Regions from separate parts of the Streptomyces sp. NPDC001732 genome, predicted to be linked through region 1. Evidence: riboswitches for the same ligand, from Rfam matches in the RefSeq annotation. Region 1 holds a riboswitch; the other holds the start of a gene.
What was found. Region 1 has a riboswitch for glycine ahead of gcvP (aminomethyl-transferring glycine dehydrogenase). Riboswitches for the same ligand answer to the same signal wherever they lie in the genome.
Positions count from the first base shown of each region.

Region 2: linked by a shared signal. The riboswitch ahead of gcvT (glycine cleavage system aminomethyltransferase GcvT) and the one ahead of gcvP (aminomethyl-transferring glycine dehydrogenase) in region 1 are both predicted to bind glycine.

Region 1 is NZ_JBSFFY010000057.1:9,434-16,476, reverse strand. Features, by position in the region: gene ACWCXX_RS32700 (glutamate-cysteine ligase family protein) at 1-1,044, opposite strand, end outside; gene ACWCXX_RS32695 (hypothetical protein) at 1,526-2,122, shown strand; gene ACWCXX_RS32690 (DUF5999 family protein) at 2,436-2,642, shown strand; gene gcvP (aminomethyl-transferring glycine dehydrogenase) at 2,733-5,618, opposite strand; glycine riboswitch at 5,680-5,812, opposite strand; glycine riboswitch at 5,813-5,909, opposite strand; gene ACWCXX_RS32680 (PRC-barrel domain-containing protein) at 6,011-6,391, shown strand; gene ACWCXX_RS32675 (DNA polymerase IV) at 6,316-7,043, opposite strand, start outside.
Region 2 is NZ_JBSFFY010000024.1:101,123-108,165, forward strand. Features, by position in the region: gene ACWCXX_RS22980 (ABC transporter substrate-binding protein) at 1-852, opposite strand, end outside; gene ACWCXX_RS22985 (ABC transporter permease) at 948-1,952, opposite strand; gene ACWCXX_RS22990 (enhanced serine sensitivity protein SseB C-terminal domain-containing protein) at 2,572-3,351, opposite strand; gene ACWCXX_RS22995 (enhanced serine sensitivity protein SseB) at 3,535-4,305, opposite strand; gene ACWCXX_RS23000 (AAA family ATPase) at 4,494-5,177, opposite strand; glycine riboswitch at 5,338-5,435, shown strand; gene gcvT (glycine cleavage system aminomethyltransferase GcvT) at 5,577-6,692, shown strand; gene gcvH (glycine cleavage system protein GcvH) at 6,785-7,043, shown strand, end outside.

The DNA of each region.
Region 1 (7,043 bases):
GATCACGTCGGCGACCGTGGGCCCGGCGGGCAGGACCCGGTTCTCCACCCGCAGATGGGGGACGCCGTCGGCCAGGCCGTACACCGGCCGGTTCCAGCGGTAGACGGTGCCGTTGTGGAGCACCAGCTCCTGCAGTCGCGGGACGCCGCCGTCGTCGAGGACCCTCAGCGGGTCCTCCTCGTCGCAGATCGGCAGCAGCGGCGGGAAGTAGCGCAGGTTCTCCTCGAAGAGCTCGTACGCCGAGCCGATCCACTGCTCGCCGAACCAGGTCCTGGGCCGCACGCCCTGGTTCCGGAGTTCGGGCGGGCGGGTGTCGGTGGCCTGCTGGAAGAGCGGCGGACGCGATTCCCGCCAGAGCTCCCTGCCGAACAGGAAGGGTGCGTTGGCACCCAGTGCCGTCTGTACCCCGGCGACGGCCTGGGCCGCGTTCCACACTGCCGCGAACCGCTCCGGCGTCACCTGCAGATGGAGCTGGACCGAGGTGCACGCGGCCTCGGGAGCGATCGACGCGGATGTGCAGGCCAGTTGCTCCACGCCCTGGATATCGAGCGAGAAAACCTCGCCCCGGGCGGCCACCATTTGATCGTTCAGCAACGTGTAGCGGTCCGCGTCCGAGAGGTTCGCCGCCACGAGGTCCGCCTGCCCCACCGTGGGCAGAATACCGATCATCATGATCCCTGCATCGACCTCGCCCGCCTTCCGATGGGCATATCCGAGACCGGCTCTGAGCTCTTCGGCCAACTGGTCGAAAACCCGCCCCTCCAGACGGTGCGGGGCTATGTTCACTTCCAAATTGAACATCCCGAGTTCCATCTGGAAATCGCGGCTCGCGATGCGCGGGAGCACCTCCCCATTCAGCATCTTCGGCATCCCGTCGGGGCCGGCGAGATTCAGCTCGATCTCCATGCCCATGAGGTTGCGGGGGCGGTCGAACCTCCGCTCCGCCAGAAGTCGCCCCAGCCCCTCCAGGCACTGATGAAGCTTCCTCCGGTACCTCTGCGGATCGGACAGGTCAAAGGCTCCGGACACGACCTTCTCCCCCATCGGAGCGTCCTTCCCTCAAGTGGGCGACCCACGGCCCAGGCCGCTCGCGTCACGATCGATAATGCCCAGACCGAGTGATCCATAACGCCTCTGCGAACGCCGCGGACACAGTAGTCTGAGCCCCGCGGCCCGCGGCACATTCCATGGGCATGGAGCGGCACACGGTATCCCTTCGAGGACGTGGTGAAAACGCCGACACGATTCGGCCGACCGCGCCCGGGGGAAAACACCAGGCGGCGACTGCGCGGCGGGCACGAAAACAGCAGAATCTCCGCATAATAAAGTCCTGATACCGCCTTGCCGGCAATAGCTGCGACGGCTAGTGGAATCACCGCGTGAACGCGTGTCGTATAAACTCCGCGGACGAGGCAGAGAGTTGACGCACCGGATCGGTCACCGGCCCCTCTGGCCCCGCACGCCGACAACGCCGTCTGCACCCGCCCACGCACCACCGTGTCTCCGAAGTGAGAGGCGACCCATCATGCCGCTGCATGTTCCCCCGGCTCCCGCGCCCGCTCTGCGCAGCGTCCTCGCGGCACTCGGTTCACCCACCGCCGTCCGCGAGGCCCGCACGCCCGCCCTCCGGTCCGCCCAGGGCCCGCTGAGTCCCGAACTCCCGCTTCCCGTCCATGTGCTGGACCGGATCGGACCGGGCGGCATCGCGCCCGCCACCAGGCTCGCCGCGTGGCGCTTCCTGATCCGCGGCCCGGAGCAGGCCGTCGCCGCGGCGGACACCATCCTCACCGCGGACGGCTGGACCTTCTCGCACTTCTTCGAGGGGCCCTACATCGCCTCGACCGAACTCGCCCTGCACCAGGCCGAGACGGTGACGTCGCACTACCAGCCGCGGCTGCTGTCCATTCCGGAGCTCTACATGCTGGCGCTGTGGCTGCACGGCGACGCCGAGGCCGATGCCGCCGGCGGCGCTCTCGCCCCCGGGGACCTCCTGGTTCCGCTGGCCCCCGCCCCGCCGGGCATCGCGGCGCACCGCCCGCACCGGGTCGCCGATCTGCTCCGGGTGATGACCCTGCGCATCACCCGGCCCGGCCCCGGCCCCCTGCTCGGATCGCCCGCCTGAGGACGGCCGCGCCCCTCAGCACCTCGTGCCCCGCCCCGGCCGGCGGGGCACAGTGCTGCGGAGGGGGCGCACTCCCGCCCGTCCGGACTAGCCCGCTCAGGCCACCCCGAACCACCCGAAGGGACAGTGCAGTTGCAGTGAACCGTCCTCCCGGGTGACGCGTCCTCCGAGTAAGAAGAAGTGCTGCTGCGAAATCCCTGCGGAAAGACGCCCGTGGGGCAACACTGGGAGCGGACCGATCGAGACGGGGGCGGCCATGAACAGCTCAGCCAGTCGCAGGACACTCACCACCACGCAGCGAAAGAACCCAGCCATGTGCCAGCATCAGCCACCATGCCCGACCGCCGACTCAGCCGACCGGGAAGCCGCCCGCCTGACGGCTCACCACCCGGAACAGGGCTGGAGTCTGCTGTGCAACGGTGTCCTGCTCTTCGAGGACACCGGTGAGCTGCTCCCGGACGGGCAGATCATCGCTCCGCACCGCCCGCTGGAGGCCGACCGGGTGGCGAAGGCCGCCTGACCGCGGGCGGTACGAACAACGGGGGCCGGCCCGGAGAAACCTCCGAACCGGCCCCGACGCGCGTCCGCGTCACTCCCCCGCACCCACGGCTCAGCTGTCGTACTCGTCCAGCGGCGGGCAGGAGCAGACGAGGTTGCGGTCACCGAAGGCGCCGTCGATCCGGCGCACCGGCGGCCAGTACTTGTCGGCGGCCGAGACCCCGGCCGGGAAGACCGCTGTCTCCCGGCTGTAGCCGTGCTTCCACTCCCCGCCCAGCATCGCCGCGGTGTGCGGGGCGTTGCGCAGCGGGTTGTCGTCCGCGCTCCACTCGCCCGAAGCCACCTTCTCGACCTCGCCGCGAATGGCGATCATCGTGTCGCAGAACCGGTCGAGCTCCGCGAGGTTCTCGCTCTCGGTCGGCTCGATCATCAGCGTCCCGGCGACGGGGAACGACATGGTCGGCGAGTGGAAGCCGTAGTCGATCAGGCGCTTGGCGATGTCGTCGACGCTGACGCCGGTGGCCTTGGAGATCGGCCGCAGGTCCACGATGCACTCGTGCGCGACGAGTCCGGCCGGGCCGTTGTACAGGATCGGGTAGTGCGGCTCCAGCCGCTTGGCGATGTAGTTGGCGGCGAGCACGGCGACCTGCGTCGCGCGCTTGAGGCCCTCCCCGCCCATCAGGCGGACGTACGCCCAGGAGATGGGGAGGATGCCGGCCGAGCCCCACGGGGCGGCCGAGATCGGCCCGACGCCGGTCTCGGGACCCGCCGCGGGCTGGAGCGGGTGGTTCGGCAGGTACGGGGCGAGGTGCGCGCGCACACCGACCGGGCCGACCCCGGGGCCGCCGCCGCCGTGCGGGATGCAGAAGGTCTTGTGCAGGTTGAGGTGCGAGACGTCGCCGCCGAACCGTCCCGGCCTGGCGAGACCGACCAGGGCGTTGAGGTTGGCACCGTCGACGTACACCTGGCCGCCGGCGTCGTGCACCTCGGCGCAGATGTCGGCGACGTGCTCCTCGAACACACCGTGCGTCGACGGGTACGTGATCATGAGCACGGCGAGTTCCTCGCGGTGCTTCTCGATCTTGGCGCGGAGGTCCTCGATGTCGACCTCGCCGTCGTCGGCGGTCTTGACCACGACGACCTTCATGCCGGCCATCACGGCGCTGGCGGCGTTGGTGCCGTGCGCGGAGGACGGGATGAGGCAGACGGTCCGCTGCTCGTCGCCGTTGGCCCGGTGGTACGCCCGTACGGCCAGGAGACCGGCGAACTCGCCCTGCGAGCCCGCGTTCGGCTGGATGGAGACCGCGTCGTAGCCGGTGACCTCGGCGAGGCGCTCCTCCAGCTCACGGATGAGGGTGAGGAAGCCCTGCGCCTGCTCGGCCGGAGCGAAGGGGTGCAGCGCGCCGAACTCGGGCCAGGTGATCGGCTCCATCTCGGTGGTCGCGTTCAGCTTCATGGTGCAGGAGCCGAGCGGGATCATGCCGCGGTCCAGCGCATAGTCCCGGTCGGCGAGCCGGCGCAGGTAGCGGAGCATCGCGGTCTCGGAACGGTGCTGGTGGAAGACCGGGTGGGTGAGGATCTCGTCGGTGCGCAGCAGCCCCTCGGGCAGCGCGTCGGCGACGGTGGTGTCCAGCGCCTCGATGTCCCCGTCGACGCCGAAGGCGGCCCAGACGGCGGTGATCTGCGTACGGGTGGTGGTCTCGTCGCAGGCGAGGGAGACCAGGTCGGCGTCGACGAGCCGCAGGTTGACCCCTCGCTCGCGGGCGCTCTCGACGACCTCCGCGGCCCGGCCCGGGACGCGCACGGTGAGGGTGTCGAAGTGGGCGCCGGTCACGACGTCGACACCGGCGGCGCGCAGCCCCTCGGCCAGGATCGTCGCGTAGCGGTGGGTGCGCCGGGCGATCGTGCGCAGCCCGTCCGGGCCGTGGTAGACGGCGTACATCCCGGCCATGACGGCGAGCAGCACCTGCGCGGTGCAGATGTTGCTGGTGGCCTTCTCGCGGCGGATGTGCTGCTCGCGGGTCTGCAGGGCCAGCCGGTAGGCCTTGTTGCCGTCCGCGTCGACGGAGACGCCGACGAGGCGGCCGGGCAGGCTGCGGGCGAACTTCTCGCGCACTGCCATGAACCCGGCGTGCGGTCCGCCGAAGCCCATCGGCACGCCGAAGCGCTGCGTCGTGCCGACCGCGATGTCCGCGCCCAGGTCGCCCGGCGAGGTGAGCAGGGTCAGGGCCAGCAAGTCGGCGGCGACGGTGACGATCGCGCCGAGCTCGTGGGCCCGCTCTATGAGGGGGCGGACGTCCCGGACGGTTCCGGAGGCACCCGGGTACTGCACCAGCACGCCGAAGACACCGCGCTCGGCGATCTCCGCCGGGATGCCGTCGGACAGGTCGGCGACGACGACCTCGACGCCGGTCGGCTCGGCGCGGGTCTCGATGACCGCGATCGTCTGCGGCAGGGCGTCGGCGTCGACCAGGAAGACGCCGTCCTTCACCTTGCCGACGCGCCGGGAGAGCGCCATGGCCTCGGCGGCCGCGGTGCCCTCGTCGAGCAGGGAGGCGCCCGAGGTGGGCAGCCCGGTCAGCTCGGCGACCATCGTCTGGAAGTTGAGGAGCGCCTCCAGGCGGCCCTGGGAGATCTCCGGCTGGTACGGCGTGTAGGCCGTGTACCAGGCGGGGTTCTCCATGACGTTGCGCAGGATCACCGGCGGGGTGAAGGTGCCGTAGTAGCCGAGCCCGATCATCGGGGTCAGCACCTGGTTGCGGTCCGCGAGGGAACGCAGTTCGGCGAGGACCTCGGCCTCGGTGCGCGCGGCCGGGAGCCGGAGTGCCTCGGTGCTCTTGATGACGTCGGGCACCGCGGCCGCGGTGAGCTCGTCCAGCGAGCCGTACCCGACCTGGGCGAGCATCTTCGACTGCGCCTCGGCATCGGGGCCGATGTGCCGCTGTTCGAACGGAATGCCCTGCTCCAGCTGGGAGAGCGGGGTGCGACGGGGGGTCATGGTGGAGGCCTCCTGGTCTGTCACGACCTGCGAGGGGCACCTCGGCGCGGGTGCCCGGACGGCCTCCCCCTCTGTCATCTCAACCTGAGAGCTTCACCGGCATGCTTTGCGGCGTGCCGACTTTCACCGTCGGTGAGGAAGGGAACCGCTCCGGCACCCGGCCGCACGGAACCCGCCCTGCTTTCCAGAGTGACCTCGTCCGTGCGGTACGGGGGCCTGAGAGATTCCGGGGAGGATTTGCTCCTTCGGCGCCTTCGGATCGGTTCCGGAGGACTCTCCCGCACGGGGTCAGCGGCCGCCACCAGCCTACCAGCGGGGTTCGTGGCCGAACCCTCGAGTGGCCGACCCCCCGGATCTGCCCTTTTGTAGTGCTTGTGGAGTAGCCGCGACCAATGGGAGGGATCGTGCAGACCGACATCGATCCGCGCAGCCTGATCGGCCGCAAGGCATTCGACCGCAAGGGCACCAAGATCGGAACCGTGGACGAGGTGTACCTCGACGACGCGACCGGGGTACCCGAATGGGCGGCCGTACGCACCGGACTCTTCAGCCGGGACGCCTTCGTCCCGCTGGAACCCAGCGAATTCGTGGACGACACGCTCCGCGTTCCCTTCGACCGTGCGCTGATCAAGGACGCACCCGACTTCGGCGTCGGCCGCCATCTCTCGCCGGATCAGGAACTCCAGCTCTACCGGCACTACGGTCTGGACTCACCGCCCGAGGGGGTCGGCCCCGACAGGGACTTCGGCAGGCTGGCGGGCCAGGAGGAGTAGTCCGCCGGTTCGCGCACCAGCGGGAGCGGATCGGCCGACCGCAGCGCCATGTCGTCGATCCGGAACGTACGCACCCGGCCGGGCGCCGAATCGGGCTCCTCGAACCGCACCGTCACCCGGCCGATGCCACTGCCCTGCACCCAGCCGTGGCCGTAGGTGTCGTGGCGCACGTCGTGTCCGGCGGGCCAGTGCCGCGCGGCCGGGTCCTCGGGGGTTTCCGGGGGCTCGTGCCGCGGGCCGTCCGCCGGTCCGCCCCGGTCGTCCTCCGCCGTCGCCGCCTCCCCGGCCGCGGCCCCGTCGTCGGCGGCCCGTCGGCCTGTGGCCTGTTCACCGGCGGCCTGGGCGAAGAGGTCCTCCTGCGTGTAGTCGGCAAGCCCCGTGACGCCCACTCCGAGCAGCCGGACGCCCCCGGTGGTGTCCACGGCCTCCAGGAGCCGTGCGGCGGCCTCACGGACCACCGTGGGGTCGTCCGTGGGCCCGCGCAGCGTCTCGGACCGCGTGAGAGTCGAGAAGTCGTACCGGCGCACCTTGAGGACCACCGTCCGCCCGGACCGCCCGGCGCCCCGCAACCGCTGGACGCACCGGTCGGCCAGCCGCTCCACCTCTGTCCTGACCCGTACCCGATCGTGCAGGTCGACGTCGAAGGTGTCCT
Region 2 (7,043 bases), on a different contig from region 1:
GGAGATCGTGACGGTGATCTTGTCCGGGAGCGCGGCACGAACCGGGTCCGAGGACTTCTGCCACTTGTCGTTGCGGACGAGCACGATGTTCTTGCCCGGCTTGTACGTCTCGAACTTGTACGGGCCGTTGGAGAACGGGCGCTGGGTGTACTTCGCGCCGGTGTCCTTGTCCGCCTTCACGGGCGAGCCGGACGGCATGGCGAGGAACTGCTCGAAGTCACCGTTGGGCTTGGGCAGCTTGAAGATGATGGTGTTGTCGTCCGGGGTCTCGATCGCCTTGAGGCCGAGCTTGTCCGGGGACTTGTCCTTGTAGGGGCCCTTGTACTCGCCCTTGGGGTCCAGCGTCTGCATCAGGTACTGCGGGCCACCGGTGATGGTGTCCGTCGCCCAGATGCGCTCGATGCCGTACTTGACGTCCTTGGAGGTCAGCTTGGAGCCGTCCTCCCAGGTCAGACCGTCACGCAGCTTGTACGTGTAGGTCTTGCCGCCGTCCGAGATCTCACCGGGACCGGTGGCGAGGTCGCCGACCAGCTTGGTGGACGCCTGACCCGGCTTGGCGTCGTAGGTGACCAGCTGGCGGGTGTAGAAGCGCATGAAGTCCCAGGCCATGCCGTAGTAGGCACGCTGGGGGTCGGCGGAGTCGAGGTCCTGCTTGCCGACGAACTTGAGCGTTCCGCCCTTCTTGGTGGACGGGTTGGCGACCTTGTTGAACGCCGCGTTGAAGCCGGCGCCCTTCGACTTGCCGCCGCTCTCGCCGTCGTCGCCGCCGCCGCACGCCGTGGTGGTCATCAGCGCCGCGACCACGAGGGCCGCACCAGCGGTGAGCCGTCGTTTCGAGGTAACTGTGGACATTTTCTCGCAACCTCCGAGATCGCGGTCCCAGGCCGTTGCTTGCCGGAGAACCATGGGAAAAGCCACCTGACGATGCGGCAGGGGCAAGTCGTGGGTTATCGGGTCCCCTTGGGGTCCAGGGCGTCGCGCAGCCCGTCCCCGAAGAGGTTGAAGGCCAGCACGGTGATGAAGATCGTCACACCGGGGAAGACCATGAACATCGGGTCGTGCTCGTACGTCTCCAGGGCATCCCGCAGCATTCCGCCCCAGGAGGCGGTGGGCGGCCGGACACCGGCACCGAGGAAGCTGAGCGCCGCTTCGGTGAGGATGTTGGTGGGAATCATGAGCGTCGCGTAGACGGTGATCGGCGCCACCAGGTTGGGCAGCAGTTCGCGGAAGAGGATGTGCACCCGCCCCCCGCCGAGGCTGCGCGCCGCTTCGACGTACTCGCGTTCGCGCAGCGAGAGCGTCTGGCCCCGGACGATGCGTCCCACGTACGGCCAGCCGAAGAAGCCGATGACGGCGACGAGGACGGCGATGCGCACGCCGCTGCCGGTCAGCCCGAGCAGGTCGTCGGGGAGGACCGAGACCAGGGAGATGATGAAGAGGAGCTGCGGGAAGGACAGCAGCACGTCCATGACCCGGCTGATCGCCGCGTCCACCCAGCCGCCGAAGTAACCGGCGATGATCCCGAAGAGCGTGCCGAGGGCGACGGCGACCAGGGCCGCCAGGAACGCCACGAGCAGCGAGATCCGGGCGCCGTAGACGATCCGGCTGAAGACGTCGCGCCCCTTGTTGGGCTCGACGCCGAACAGGAAGTCGCCGCTCACCCCGCCGAGACTGCCCATCGGGAGGTTGGTCAGCGGGTCGAGCTTCTCCTGGTGGAACTCGTTCGGCGGATGTCCGAGCAGGCTCACGATCAGCGGCGCGAAGACCGCCACCACGACCAGGAGGAGCACGGTGATTCCGCCCGCCAGCGCGACCTTGTCCTGCTTCAGGCGGTTCCAGGCGATCTGCTTGAGGGACCGTCCCTCGACCTTCTTCGCCCCGGAGTCGACTGCGGGACCGTCGGCCGCGATCGGATCCGCTTCCGTGGTCGGCTCGTGCAGTGGTGCCGTCATCGTGGCAAGGACCCCTCTCAACCGGCGGTGGCCGGGCCGAACCTGGCCGCTGTGGCGGCGCGATCAGTCAGTCGTACGCAGAGGCGGCAAGACGCCCTTGCTGCGGGAGTCTTCATTGCCGTCACTACAGGTAGCCAGACCGACAGGCGAATGGATGCCTAACCGTGATGCGGTCTGGGGTGTTCCGTTATCCGGACGGATGTGAACGCCCGCCGAACACGGGCCAGTTGAACCAGAACGGGGCATGCGGGCGAATTGGCGCAGCTATCGTCACCAGCCATGTCCAGACATGACCAGCGGGTCAAATACCGGACATGCAGGGCGATATGGCACGGGAAGTCACGAACTCGCCCGCACATCCCGGTGATTGAGTACACATGGTTACATCACGGGAATATCGGGCGCATGGGGAGGGGTGCGGCGACTGCCTGTCGAACCGGAAAACACGGACCGGGTCAGGGCGGCGAGCTGGCCGGGCAGGACCACGGGCGGGCCGGGTCGGGAACCACGGGTGGAAGCCAGGGCCGGGTCAGGGACCCAGGGCCGGGGCCGGGCCAAGGACCGCGGTCAGGGACCAGGGCCGCGGGCGCGCGGGGTCACGGGCTCGCGGCGGGCGGGGTCAGTAGGCGCGCTGGGGCGGGTAGCCGTAGCCCGCGGCGGGGGCGGCCGGAGCGTGGGCCTCGCGGTCGTAGAACGGCCGGGCGTTGGCGCGCAGCCACATCGCGACCGGGTCGTACTCGTCGGACATCGCGACGGTGGAGACGGGCAGGCCGTCCGGGACCGCGGCGATCGACTGCTGCATCATCGCGCGCACCGCGTCGACCGAGGGGCGGCTGGTGTCGTAGAGGTCGAGGCCGATGGCGAGGTACGGGACGCCGAGCGCGGGCTGCACCCAGGCGCGGCGCAGCGAGCGGATCGCGGAGGTGTGGTGGGCGTTCTGCGCGAGCTGGGCGTAGAACTGCGGGATCTCGATGGCCGGCTCGGTGAGCCGGAGCGGGCCCGCGGGCATCCGGTCGAGGCCGGTGGCGATGCGGCGCAGGTCCAGCCAGGGGATGCCGACACCGCCGCCCGGGGAGTGCGGGTTGAGCCAGATGCCCCAGCGGTCCGGGAAGAGGGCGCGGGCGATGTCGAGGCCGGTGACCACCTCGTGGGCGCGGTTCCAGCCACTGACCGAGAGCTCCTGCGCGGAGGTCACACAGGGGGCGTAGCCGAGGCCGTCGACCTCCATGTTCCCGTACTGCGCGTCGGGCGAGCCCGGTGCACCGTGCCACAGGAGCATCCAGACCCGGTCGTTCGCGAGGGCCTGCAGCAGCGCCTCGTACGCGTCGTAGCGACCGGGCGTCACTTGGCGCAGCATGTGCTCGACCTGCCCAGCCGCCGCGGTGCCTGACGCACTCACCTGGTCCCGCCCCTCTTCGACTCCACTGTGTCGGCCCACCGAGCCCCGGGCACACGGGCATGGCACGGTGCCGGGGCACCAGCCATGAAACCAGCTTATGCGCCGGTCCTGACACCGGCTTGACACCACGGACCGGAGCCGGACGGTCCGGTCCGGGGCCGCCGGCCCGTGCCGCGACGGGCGCTACCGGTCCGTCCGCTGGTAGAACGGCCGGATCTTCTCCCGCATCCAGTCGCCCACCGGATCCTGTGCCACGTCGAGCAGGACGAGATTGACCGGCCAGGGTACCTCGACCCGGCCGAGGGCACGGCCGAGGGCGTCCATCGGGGCGTTGCGGCCCGCGCCGTCCCAGGTGGAGAACTCGACGCCGATGAACAGGACGGGGTCCTCGCCCTCGATGCTGGCCAGGGCCCGGCGCGCGGTGAGCACGACGCCGCTCTCCTCGAACTCGCCGGCCGCCGCGGCGAGGAAGTCGACGGGCTCCTCCTGCCAGTCCGGCTCGTACAGCCGGACCCTGCCGCCGCTGGCCGGGCCGTCCAGCGGGGTGCGTCCGGCCCGGCAGAGCTCTGCCACGGCGGGCGGCGGCAGCGGCATCCCGACCGCACCGCCCGGGTTCACGGCGATGCCGAGCTGCGGGGGCAGTCCGCGGGCGAAGTCGCGGGCGGGCGCGACGGTGAAGGACATGTGGGCGCCGGCGCAGGCGAGGAACTGCTGCTCGGAGCTGAACACGGGGACGTACGGAGCGCCGTCGATCTCCACCGTCGGCAGGTCGAGGGCCGGGGAGTCGGGTCCGCCGCCGTTGGGCAGGGGCACCCAGACCTGGTTGCGACCGAGCACCTCGACGAGCCGTCCGCCCGCCTCCGGGCTGCCCACCGAGGCCATCAGCACCTCTTCGAGCTCGTTGGCCGGCCATCCGCCCTGCGGATGGGACTGGACCTGCGCCGGAATGTCCACTGCTTCCCCTTCTTGCCCGAGCCTTCCGGCAGAAGGTTAACGCCCGCCGCCGCGACCGCCCCGCCCTCTCGAACGCCCGGCCGACCGGCCGTCCGGCCCGACGGCGCCCGCCCCCGCCTCCTCGGCTCTCCCGGCCGCCCCGCCCCCGCCCTCTCGGCTCCCCCGGCCTCTCCGGCTCCCTCGCCCGCTCAGCTCCCGGGCTCCATGAACCCGATCCGGTCCAGCCTTCCCGCCGCCTCCCGGTCCAGCAGCACCGCCGAGGCGCAGCCGGGCGGCAGCAGGCCGGCCTCGGCGGCCCGCAGCAGCCGGCCCACGGCTCTGCGGTGCCGGGCGAACGCGTAGCCGGACACCCCGCGTCCGCGCTCCCGCTGGCCCTCCTTCGCCGTCTGCGGCGTGACGTCGAGCAGCACGAGGTGCAGGCCGCGGCCCCGGCGCCGGGCGTCCCGGGCCAGCCAGCCGCGCACCCACGACTGGGTCCCGCAGTCGTGGACGACGACGGACTCCCCCGAGCGCAGCACCCGTCGCAGTCCCCAGTAGTGGGCGGCGCGGACGAGCGGACGGTAGAGGGCGTACGGGAATAAGCGGGGCACCCTCCGCGCCCAGCGGTCGCGGGTGTCCTGCGAGTCGATCGTGTGCGCCGCCGTCACCGCCCGCCGGATGAGCGTCGACTTGCCGCTGCCCGGCAGCCCGGAGACCACCACCACGTCGCCCGGCGCGAAGTCCAGGGCACGCGGGCCGCGCCCCGCCCGCTCCCGCAGGTCCCGCACGACGGGCGCGCACGGGCCGAGCACCTCCCTGGCCGGGGCCCCCGGCTGTGCGGGCATCGCTCCGTGCGCGAGGCCCGCGGTCGTCGCGTATCGCCGCAACGTCATCACCCTCCCCCTGTACGGGTCACCCCACGTATGCCCCTGAAGTGTAAAGAAAAGGTAATGCGGCACAACTGTCCCCGCCGTCGAATCCTGTGAGGGGACCGACGCCCCACTCCGGCCCGATGCGTGCGATGATGACCCGGCCAACTGCATAAAGGCCGTTTGAATCCGCGCGGGAGAGTTCCGGCCACCGCGTGTGCCGGGCGCCGAAGGAGCAAGTTCCTCCCTTGAATCTCTCAGGCCCCGTACCGCGCGGGTGAGGCAGATCTGAAAAGCGGGCCGTTCTGCGGCTCCACCCAAGGTGCAAGCCGACCCCTTTCAGGGGCTCCCGGCGAACCTCTCAGGTTCCGATGACAGATGGGGAGGGATCGTCCTCGTCGTCATGCCCCGGGAGTCACATCCATGAGCACCGCCCCCCGTCTCACCGCCCTCGACGCCCTGCACCGCTCGCTGGGTGCGACCATGACCGATTTCGCGGGCTGGGACATGCCCCTGCGCTACGGCAGCGAACGCGACGAGCACAACGCGGTCCGCACCCGGGCCGGTCTCTTCGACCTGTCGCACATGGGCGAGATCACCGTCACCGGCCCCGGGGCCGCGGCCTTCCTGAACTTCGCGCTGGTCGGCAACATCGGCACCGTCGCCACGGGCCGCGCCCGCTACACGATGATCTGCGCCGAGGACGGCGGCATCCTGGACGACCTGATCGTCTACCGGCTCGGCGAGACCGAGTACCTGGTGGTCGCCAACGCCGGCAACGCCCAGATCGTGCTGGACGCGCTGACCGAGCGGGCCGAGGGCTTCGACGCCCAGGTGCGCGACGACCGCGACGCGTACGCGCTGCTCGCCGTCCAGGGTCCGGAGTCCCCCGCCATCCTGGCCTCCGTCACCGATGCCGACCTGGACAACCTGAAGTACTACGCCGGTCTGCCCGGCACCGTCGCCGGTGTCCCCGCACTGATCGCCCGTACCGGCTACACCGGCGAGGACGGCTTCGAACTGTTCGTCGCCCCCGAGCACGCCGAGCAGCTGTGGCGGGCGCTGACCGAGGCCGGCGCCTCGCACGGCCTGGTCCCGTGCGGGCTGTCCTGCCGCGACACGCTGCGCCTGGAGGCCGGCATGCCGCTGTACGGGCACGAGCTGACCACGGCGCTGACCCCGTTCGACGCCGGTCTCGGCCGGGTCGTGAAGTTCGAGAAGGAGGGCGACTTCGTCGGCCGCAAGGCCCTCGAGGCCGCCGCCGAGCGCGCCGAGACCGCCCCGCCGCGCAAGCTGGTCGGGCTGATCGCCGAGGGCCGCCGGGTGCCGCGCGCGGGCTATCCCGTCGTCGCCGACGGCCAGGTGGTCGGCGAGGTCACCTCGGGCGCCCCGTCGCCCACCCTCGGCAAGCCGATCGCCATCGCGTACGTGGACGCCGCGCACGCCACTCCCGGCACCACTGGCGTCGGAGTGGACATCCGGGGCGCCCACGAGCCGTACGAGGTCGTGGCGCTGCCGTTCTACAAGCGCCAGAAGTGACGCCCGCACCTCCCGAAAAGTGACGCATTCGCGTCTCACGCCTTAAGACCACCGTTCATCAGCACTCCCCCGCGTACAGGAGAATTCAGGTCATGAGCAACCCCCAGCAGCTGCGTTACAGCAAGGAGCACGAGTGGCTGTCGGCCGTCGAGGACGGTGTGGCCACGATCGGCATCACCGAGTTCGCCGCCAACGCGCTCGGCGACGTCGTCTACGCCCAGCTCCCCGCGGTCGGTGACACGGTGACCGCGGGCGAGACCTGCGGCGAGCTGGAGTCGACCAAGTCGGTCAGCGACCTGTACTCGCCGGTGACCGGTGAGGTCACCGAGGCGAACCAGGACGTCGTGGACG